Regions from separate parts of the Mesorhizobium sp. P2_E7 genome, predicted to be linked through region 1. Evidence: predicted binding sites of a transcription regulator. Region 1 holds the regulator's gene; the other holds the start of a gene.
The links. The regulator LexA, encoded in region 1, represses DNA repair genes until DNA is damaged. The targets are predictions, from matches to a motif close to TGTTCNNNNTGTGTTCNG.
Positions count from the first base shown of each region.

Region 2: recA (recombinase RecA) is a predicted target of LexA. The motif match lies at 1,748-1,765, and genes of this name have one in related genera.

Region 1 covers NZ_JBFUER010000001.1:1,155,383-1,159,594, forward strand. Annotated here, with positions in the region: gene AC1DYC_RS05840 (ComEC/Rec2 family competence protein) at 1-1,643, shown strand, start outside; gene lexA (transcriptional repressor LexA) at 1,637-2,404, opposite strand; gene AC1DYC_RS05850 (GntR family transcriptional regulator) at 2,612-3,391, opposite strand; gene kynU (kynureninase) at 3,560-4,212, shown strand, end outside.
Region 2 covers NZ_JBFUER010000001.1:906,490-910,701, forward strand. Annotated here, with positions in the region: gene AC1DYC_RS04570 (hypothetical protein) at 310-666, opposite strand; gene AC1DYC_RS04575 (hypothetical protein) at 671-1,156, opposite strand; gene AC1DYC_RS04580 (hypothetical protein) at 1,250-1,468, shown strand; gene recA (recombinase RecA) at 1,824-2,924, shown strand; gene alaS (alanine--tRNA ligase) at 3,197-4,212, shown strand, end outside.

The sequences.
Region 1 (4,212 bases):
AAACCATCGCCGCGCAGGGACCGCCGCCGCTGACCGCACGGCTCTCTTCGGCCATTGAGAATGCCCGCGAAAACATAGCCGACCACATCCGGAGCAAGATCGGTGGCGCCGAAGGCGAGATTGCCGCAGCGCTGATCGTCGGCGTGCGCGCCGGCATTCCGGACGAGGTCAACGAGGCGATGCGGCGCACCGGCATCTACCACATCATTTCCATTTCCGGCCTGCACATGGCGCTGGTTGCCGGCACCATCATGGGCTTGCTGCGCGGCGCCTTCGCGCTGTTTCCCGATTTCTCCTCGCGCCGGCCGGTCAAGAAATATGCAGCCGCCGCAGCGCTTGTCTCCATCGCCGCCTATCTCGTCATTTCAGGCATTGTGGTTGCCGCCGAGCGCAGCTTCATCATGCTGGCGGTGATGCTGATCGCCGTGCTGTTCGACCGGGCGGCGCTCACCATGCGCAACCTGGCGATCTCGGCGATCGCCGTCATCCTGGTGTCGCCGCATGAGGTCGTCGGCCCGAGTTTCCAGATGTCGTTTGCCGCCACCGCCGCCCTGGTCGGCGCCTATGCCGGCTGGGCCGACTACCGCGCCGACAGGGTGAGAACGCCGCCTGCGAGGCGCTCTTTCGTCAGCTTCCTGTCGCGAAAATTCCTGCTGGCCATGGGCGGCCTCGCCATGACCTCGATTATCGCTGGAAGTGCCACGGCGCTGTTTGCCATCTGGCATTTCCAGCGCGTGTCACCGCTCAGCCTGCTCGCCAATCTGGCCGTGATGCCGATTGTATCGTTAATCGTCATGCCCTTTGCCGTGCTCAGCGCGCTGGCGATGCCATTCGGCGCCGATGGGCCGTTCCTCTATGTGATGGGCAAGGGTCTGGCGGCCATGATCGCCATCTCCGCCTGGATTTCCGAACGTTCGCCGGTCGATGCCGTCGGGCTGATCCCTATCCGCTCGGTGCTGCTGGTGGCGGTCGCCCTCGTCATCGCCACCATGGCCACCACATGGCTTCGGCTGGCGGCCGTGCCTTTCGCGCTGGCTGGCCTGTTGACGGTGCCGCAGGTACGCACGCCCGATGTGCTCATCTCCGAGGATGCGCATCTGGTGGCCGTGCCGATCGGAGGCGGCGAGCTAGCCCTCAATCGCGAACGCTCCAACGAATTCACCACAGACAACTGGAAACGCGCGCTAAGGGCGGAAACCATTATCCCGCCTGAGATTTTCGAGGCAACGGATACGCGGTTCGATCTCGATCCGCTCGACCTGCCGCCCGGCTCGCCCTTCTACTGCACAGGTGATCTCTGCATTGCCCGGCACCCGGCCGGAGCCATCATCGCGCTGGCAAAAGACCGCAAGACAGCCCGACCGGCCTGCGCTTTCGCGAGCCTGATCGTCATCGACGATGCCACCGCCTACAATCCGTGTCGCGACCCGCTGGTGCTGGTCGTGACCAAGAAGCAGCTTGCCCGCGACGGCAGTGCCGCCGTCTTCTTCGATCCGCAATCGGCCGCGACAACGCCAACCATACGTTTCGCCGTCGACAAGCCCTATCGTCCCTGGCACGAGCAACGCCGCTTCTCACGCGAAGCACGCGGCCTGCCGCCCTACAAGGAGCGCGAAAAGTACAAAACTAAGCCGGCTCAGTAGCGCCGGATCAGCCCGACAAGCTTGCCCTGCACCTTGACCCTGTCTGGCCCGAAGATGCGGGTTTCATAGGCCGGGTTTGCGGCTTCCAGCGCGATCGAGGCGCCCTTGCGGCGAAAGCGTTTCAGCGTCGCTTCCTCTTCGTCGACCAGCGCCACGATGATCTCGCCGGGGCTGGCGGTGTCGGCATTGCGGATGATGACCGTGTCGCCGTCGAAAATGCCGGCCTCGATCATCGAGTCGCCCTTGACCTCGAGCGCGTAATGTTCGCCGCCCATGATCATGTCCGGCGGCACCGAGATCGAATGGGTTTGGTGCTGGATGGCGTCGATCGGCACACCGGCGGCGATGCGGCCCATCACCGGGATCGACACCGCCGAAACTGCGTCGTCATTGCCGGCCGACATCGAACGCGACGATGAGGCCGGCTTGATCTGACGGCCGAGACCGCTTTGCCCCACACCGCCCTGGCCAGAACCGCCTTGTCCGAGACTGCCCTGGATGACGCTTGGCGAGAACTTCTTCGCCGCATTGAGGCCGGGTGCGATCGAGTCGGGCAGCCGCAGCACTTCCAGCGCGCGCGCCCGGTTCGGCAGCCGGCGAATGAAACCGCGCTCCTCCAGCGCCGTGATCAGGCGGTGAATGCCGGACTTGGACGCAAGGTCGAGCGCCTCCTTCATCTCGTCGAAAGACGGCGGGATTCCGCTCTCCTTCAGGCGTTCATGGATGAACATCAGGAGTTCATGTTGTTTGCGCGTCAGCATCGCGGCCCCCACGGGTTCTGAAACCAGAATCAGAAAAAACAAACCCAGAACAAACACTATCTGTTCCAGTTGTGTTCCGCAACCTTTTAAAGTTTAATGAATGCGTTGACGTTTTGTTCAGCGTAACGTTCCGCGCCGCGATCGGCGCCCGCGCTCGTTTGCCGGCAACGGAGTGAAAACGCCGGTGGCCTGCGCCATCGGGTCAATTCATGCCTTGCCAGATCGCTGCCGCTTTTTCGGGCGGGGCTGCGCTGCATCCGTCGGCGCGCCCGGTTCACTCTGGGCATAGACCTGCAGCGTGTAGCCGATGTGAACGCTCATCAGCGTTTTTGCGCCCTCAGTGTCGCGGTCAAGGGCTGCTTCCATCAGTTCGGTGTGGTGTTCGATCGCCACGGCGTCGCGCAGCGCCTCCATGGCCTTCTGGTGTCCGTCCTCGCGGCCGGCGGCCGCGCGCAGCGTCGGCGCGAGGCCCAGAAAGCGGTGGTGGCGATGCAGTTGATCGGAGATCGTCGCGTTGAAACGCAGCAGCCAGCTGGATCTCGCGGCACTGAGCAGCGCCGCGTGGAAGGCATCATGTTTTTCGTACCACGCATCGACGGCCTCATCCGAGGGATCATCGAGAACGGACCCGCAGCGTGAGAGGCGGTAGTGGGCGGCAACGACCGTGTCTTCCCATTGATGGTCGCCCTTTTCGATCGATTCCACCAGCAAGGGCAGTTCGACCACCAGTCGCGCACGCGCCAGGTCTTCGAGCTCGGCTCGGGACACGGGAGCGACCGCAAACCCACGGTTGCTGATGGCGGTCACAAGCCGTTCGGCTTCCAGTCGTGACAGTGCCTCGCGCAGCGGCGTCCAGCCGATGCCATAGGTGCCGCGCAGCGTGCTCAGCTTCAACGGCGCGGCAGGCGCCAGCCGGGTCGCAAGAATATCGCGCCTGAGCAGCCGATAGGCCGTTTCCGTCTTCGAGGACTGCTCGTCGTCCAACATCGTAACCCATCAGTCAGATTGCTCGGCTGCTGATTATATATCAAAGCCTTTCATCACGCAAATTATATATAATGTTTGACAGGTCCAGGAGGACCCCTCAAGATCGCCGGCATGTTTAGGGCGGACAGGCTCCGCCGAATGCTGTTGTTCAGGGAGGAGCGCCGGATCATGAGCATGACACCCGATCTCGCTGCAATCGAAGCGATGGATGCCGCCGATCCGCTGCGTTCCATGCGTGAACGCTTTGTCTTGCCGCAGGGCGTGATCTATCTCGACGGCAATTCGCTGGGTGCCGCGTCGCCGGCCGTCTTCAGCGAATTGCAGCAGGCCGCCATGCAGGAATGGGCGCAGGATCTCATTCGCGCCTGGAACACTGCCGGCTGGTTCAACATGCCGGTGGAGCTCGGCGATCAGCTCGGACGACTGATCGGCGCGGCTGAGGGGCAGACGGTGGTCTGCGACACGACCTCGATCAACATCTACAAGCTGCTGCACGCGGCACTCGGCATGCGGCCGGACCGCTCGGTCATCGTTGCCGAGGGCGACAGTTTCCCGACCGACCTCTATATGGCCGAAGGCGTCGCTTCGACCCGGCCGGGAACGCGGCTGCGGCTGGAGGGCGTCGACGCGCCTGCAATCGAGGATCTGATCGACGACAGCGTCGCCGTCATCCTGGTCAACCACGTCAACTACAAATCCGGCCAGTTGCGCGACATGGCGGCGCTGACGCGCAAGGCGCATGACGCCGGCGCGCTGATCATCTGGGATCTCTGCCACACCGCCGGCGCCTTGCCGGTCGAACTTGACAGTGTCAATGCCGA
Region 2 (4,212 bases), 250 kb from region 1:
GTGGGATCGATATAAACGTAACAAGGAAGCCAAGAAACATTGCCGCTTTAGTGTACCCTAAAAATAGCTTCATGGCTTGGGTGTCTTGGATCTTCGATATAAACGAAGTCGATTTTCCACCAACGAACCCGAATATTCCAAAAATAAACCCCGTCTGTATCGACGACCAGTCGAATACGGACGAGTATAAGTTTGCAAAATCAACCTCGGCAGTCGAAGAGGCGTTCATGAGGTTCCCTTTGAAATACCAAAGGGATAACCCCGTAACCGCCGCTGATGCTATCGGCCCGTACTTTTCGACATAATAGTTCATCCGACTAACTTCTTCATCTCATCGACAAGATATTTCTTCTTCACCGAATAGATTTTCTCGGGGTCGCGGTCGTCAATGTTAAGGCTGTCCTTCGCCACAACGCGCTCCTCAATCAAATCGATGGGCTCCGATTCATCGTTGACGACTGTTGTCGCCTGCAATTTGTCCAACCTGAAACCAGGAACGTTCATCTCTGCAAGCTGTTTTGCAAGCCCGTTCACGGCGGCAGACAGGAAGCCGCCATGATGCCCCATTGATATCTCTACGTATATAGATGGGGCGCCGTACGCTTCACCCATAGCCTTGATGCCAGCGCTGGCTGATTTGTTGGCCGCGCCCTCTAACTCCGCCATGTTCTCAGGGTTTGCTATCCGTATCGCCAGTTTGCGGGTTTGGCCGGCGTTGAAGCGATCCCAGTTTCTTTTTGTCGATTATCGGCGCAATCGAGTAGATGGCGTTGGCATTGAAAGAGGCGACGTACTCCAGCAAACGTCCCGGCGTCAGAATTCGCTGGTCATATTGGATGCCCAAGAAGCCTTTTTTGTGATTCAGCCGAAATACAATCCCGTGACCGAGTGATTTGGCCGTCAGAGCCTTTCGCTTATCGCCATCAATCTCAGATGGAAGATTTGTTCCTTGGCACCGCGTCAACTCCCCGACGATGGCGTCAGCGCTGTCGTCCTCAAGCGTTTCAAGGCGAACGACAAAATCTTGCGCCAACTGCTTCTCGCGACCCTTAGCACTCGGGATCAGTGAGATTTTTCGGATAACATCAAGCAAATCCGGCGTTGCTTTTGAATTCTTGCTCAGTTCGTAAAACCGGAAAGTAAAATTCTTTTCCATATTCCCCCTCCAAACACCGGTGCATGAAAGCACGGTTCGGGGAAAGTGGCGACTCAGAGTAGGGTACTGCGGTTAAATTACCGGAGGATATCTATGACCATTCAAATGAAGGAAACCGGGCCGAAAGGGGTCACTAGACCGTTCGTGCCAACTATTGAACTCGGGTTCAAACTTTCCATGGAAGAGCGACAGGTCGAAGCGCTTGAGCACATTGCCGTATCGCTATCCGCAATCGACCATAATATCGAATTGCTGGCGACGAAGATGGAAGGCCTTCTGATCTCTCTTGCAAAGATCGCTGCCAAGCCATAGTCGCCTCCGAGGCTGTACAATCGGCAGGAGGTAAACCTCCCGCCGCAGAAGCCGTGCGGGTAGCAGGAGCTTCAATACGGTCGGTCATCGGGAAGTCCTTCCGATAACGAATCAGTGCCGCTGCAAGACGGCAGGCGGCAAAAGCCACCGCTTTGATTCTATTGTAGAATTTTATTTACATGCTCGAAGGGGATACATCCGAAAACCAAACCACGAGACAAAAAAAGAACAAATCAGGATAAAGATTGTTTTTCAGATATTTGACCCCTCTTGCCAAACGAGAACAAAAAAGGTACAAACTGGGCAGGGATTACGGATTGTCCGGCCTTCATTGACGACCAAGGGGTGATGTATCATGGCTCAGAATTCTTTGCGGCTTGTAGAGGACAAAGCGGTGGACAAATCAAAGGCTCTGGACGCGGCGCTGTCGCAAATCGAGCGCGCCTTCGGCAAGGGCTCGATCATGCGGCTGGGTGCCAATGAGCAGGTCGTCGAGATCGAAACCGTGCCGACCGGATCGCTTGGCCTCGACATCGCGCTTGGCGTCGGCGGCCTGCCGCGCGGCCGCATCGTCGAGATCTATGGGCCGGAAAGCTCGGGCAAGACGACGCTGGCGCTGCACACGGTTGCCGAAGCCCAGAAGAAGGGCGGCATCTGCGCCTTCGTCGATGCCGAGCACGCGCTCGACCCGGTCTATGCCCGCAAGCTCGGCGTCGATCTCGAAAATCTGCTGATCTCGCAGCCCGACACCGGCGAGCAGGCGCTGGAGATCTGCGACACGCTGGTGCGTTCTGGCGCCATCGACGTGCTGGTGGTCGATTCGGTTGCGGCACTGACGCCGCGCGCTGAAATCGAGGGCGAAATGGGCGATTCGCTCCCCGGCCTGCAGGCGCGTCTGATGAGCCAGGCGCTGCGCAAGCTGACCGCCTCGATCTCGCGCTCCAACACCATGGTCATCTTCATCAACCAGATCCGCATGAAGATCGGCGTCATGTTCGGTTCGCCAGAAACCACCACCGGCGGCAACGCGCTGAAATTCTACGCTTCGGTGCGTCTCGACATCCGCCGCATCGGCTCGGTCAAGGACCGCGACGAGGTCGTCGGCAACCAGACCCGCGTCAAGGTGGTCAAGAACAAGCTGGCGCCGCCCTTCAAGGTGGTCGAGTTCGACATCATGTATGGCGAAGGCGTGTCCAAGACTGGCGAATTGGTCGACCTCGGCGTCAAGGCCGGCGTGGTCGAGAAGTCAGGCGCCTGGTTCTCCTATAATTCGCAGCGCCTCGGCCAGGGCCGCGAGAACGCCAAACTGTTTCTGCGCGACAATCCCGACACGGCGCGCGAGATCGAACTGGCGCTCAGGCAGAATGCCGGGCTGATTGCAGAAAAGTTCCTCGAGAATGGCGGCCCCGAGCGCGGCGAAGACGACGGCTTCGAGGAAGAATCCGGCGCCATGTAAGGCAGCTGCCAGAGTTCGGCCATAAATCCGGTCCATTATCTGATGCTTAAGTAACAGAGTTCCTTAGTATCGCGTTCCAAACCGCCGGCCTTCGCGCCGGCGGTTTTCGTTTTTGGGCAGGCGTGGAGCCGGCCTGGCAGCTGCAGGATTGGCCCAATTCCGTGTTTCTGGACAGGGTGAAGCCTGCCCGCTAAAAGGCCAAGTCGATCTTCTAAAAGCAGAGACCAGTTTCCGCCGGCCGTGCCGGCGGTTTTCGCGAAAAGGCAGCAGTCATGAGTGGCGTGAACGACATCCGGTCGACATTTCTCGACTATTTCCGCAAGGAAGGCCACGAGGTCGTCGCCTCAAGCCCGCTGGTGCCGCGTAACGACCCGACATTGATGTTCACCAATGCCGGCATGGTGCAGTTCAAGAACGTCTTCACCGGCCTGGAGAAGCGGCCCTATTCGCGCGCCACGACCGCGCAGAAGAGCGTGCGCGCCGGCGGCAAGCACAACGACCTCGACAATGTCGGCTACACCGCCCGCCATCTGACCTTCTTCGAAATGCTCGGCAACTTCTCCTTTGGCGACTATTTCAAGGAGCGCGCCATCGAGCTTGCCTGGAACCTGATCACCAAGGAGTTCGGGCTGAACAAGGACAAGCTCTTGGTCACCGTCTATCACACCGATGACGAGGCGGCCGGCTTTTGGAAGAAGATCGCCGGCTTCTCGGATGACCGCATCATCCGCATCCCGACGTCCGACAATTTCTGGGCGATGGGCGACACCGGGCCATGCGGTCCTTGCTCGGAGATTTTCATCGACCGCGGCGAGCACATCTGGGGCGGCCCTCCCGGCAGCCCGGAAGAGGATGGTGATCGCTTCCTCGAATTCTGGAACCTGGTGTTCATGCAGTATGAGCAGGTCACCAAGGAAGAACGCATCGACCTGCCGCGGCCGTCGATCGACACCGGCATGGGCCTGGAGCGCATGGCCTCCATTCTGCAAGGCGTGGAAAGCGTCTTTGAAACAGATCTGTTCCGGCATCTGATCGATGCCGCGTCATCCGCGCTCGGGCAGGGGCCAGACAAGGAGACGGTAGCGTCCTTCCGCGTCATTGCCGACCACCTGCGCTCGTCCTCCTTCCTGGTCGCCGACGGCGTGCTCCCGTCGAATGAAGGCCGCGGCTATGTGCTGCGCCGCATCATGCGCCGCGCCATGCGCCATGCGCAGCTGCTCGGCGCCAAGGAACCGTTGATGTGGAAGCTGGTGCCGGCGCTGGTGCGCGAGATGGGCCAGGCCTATCC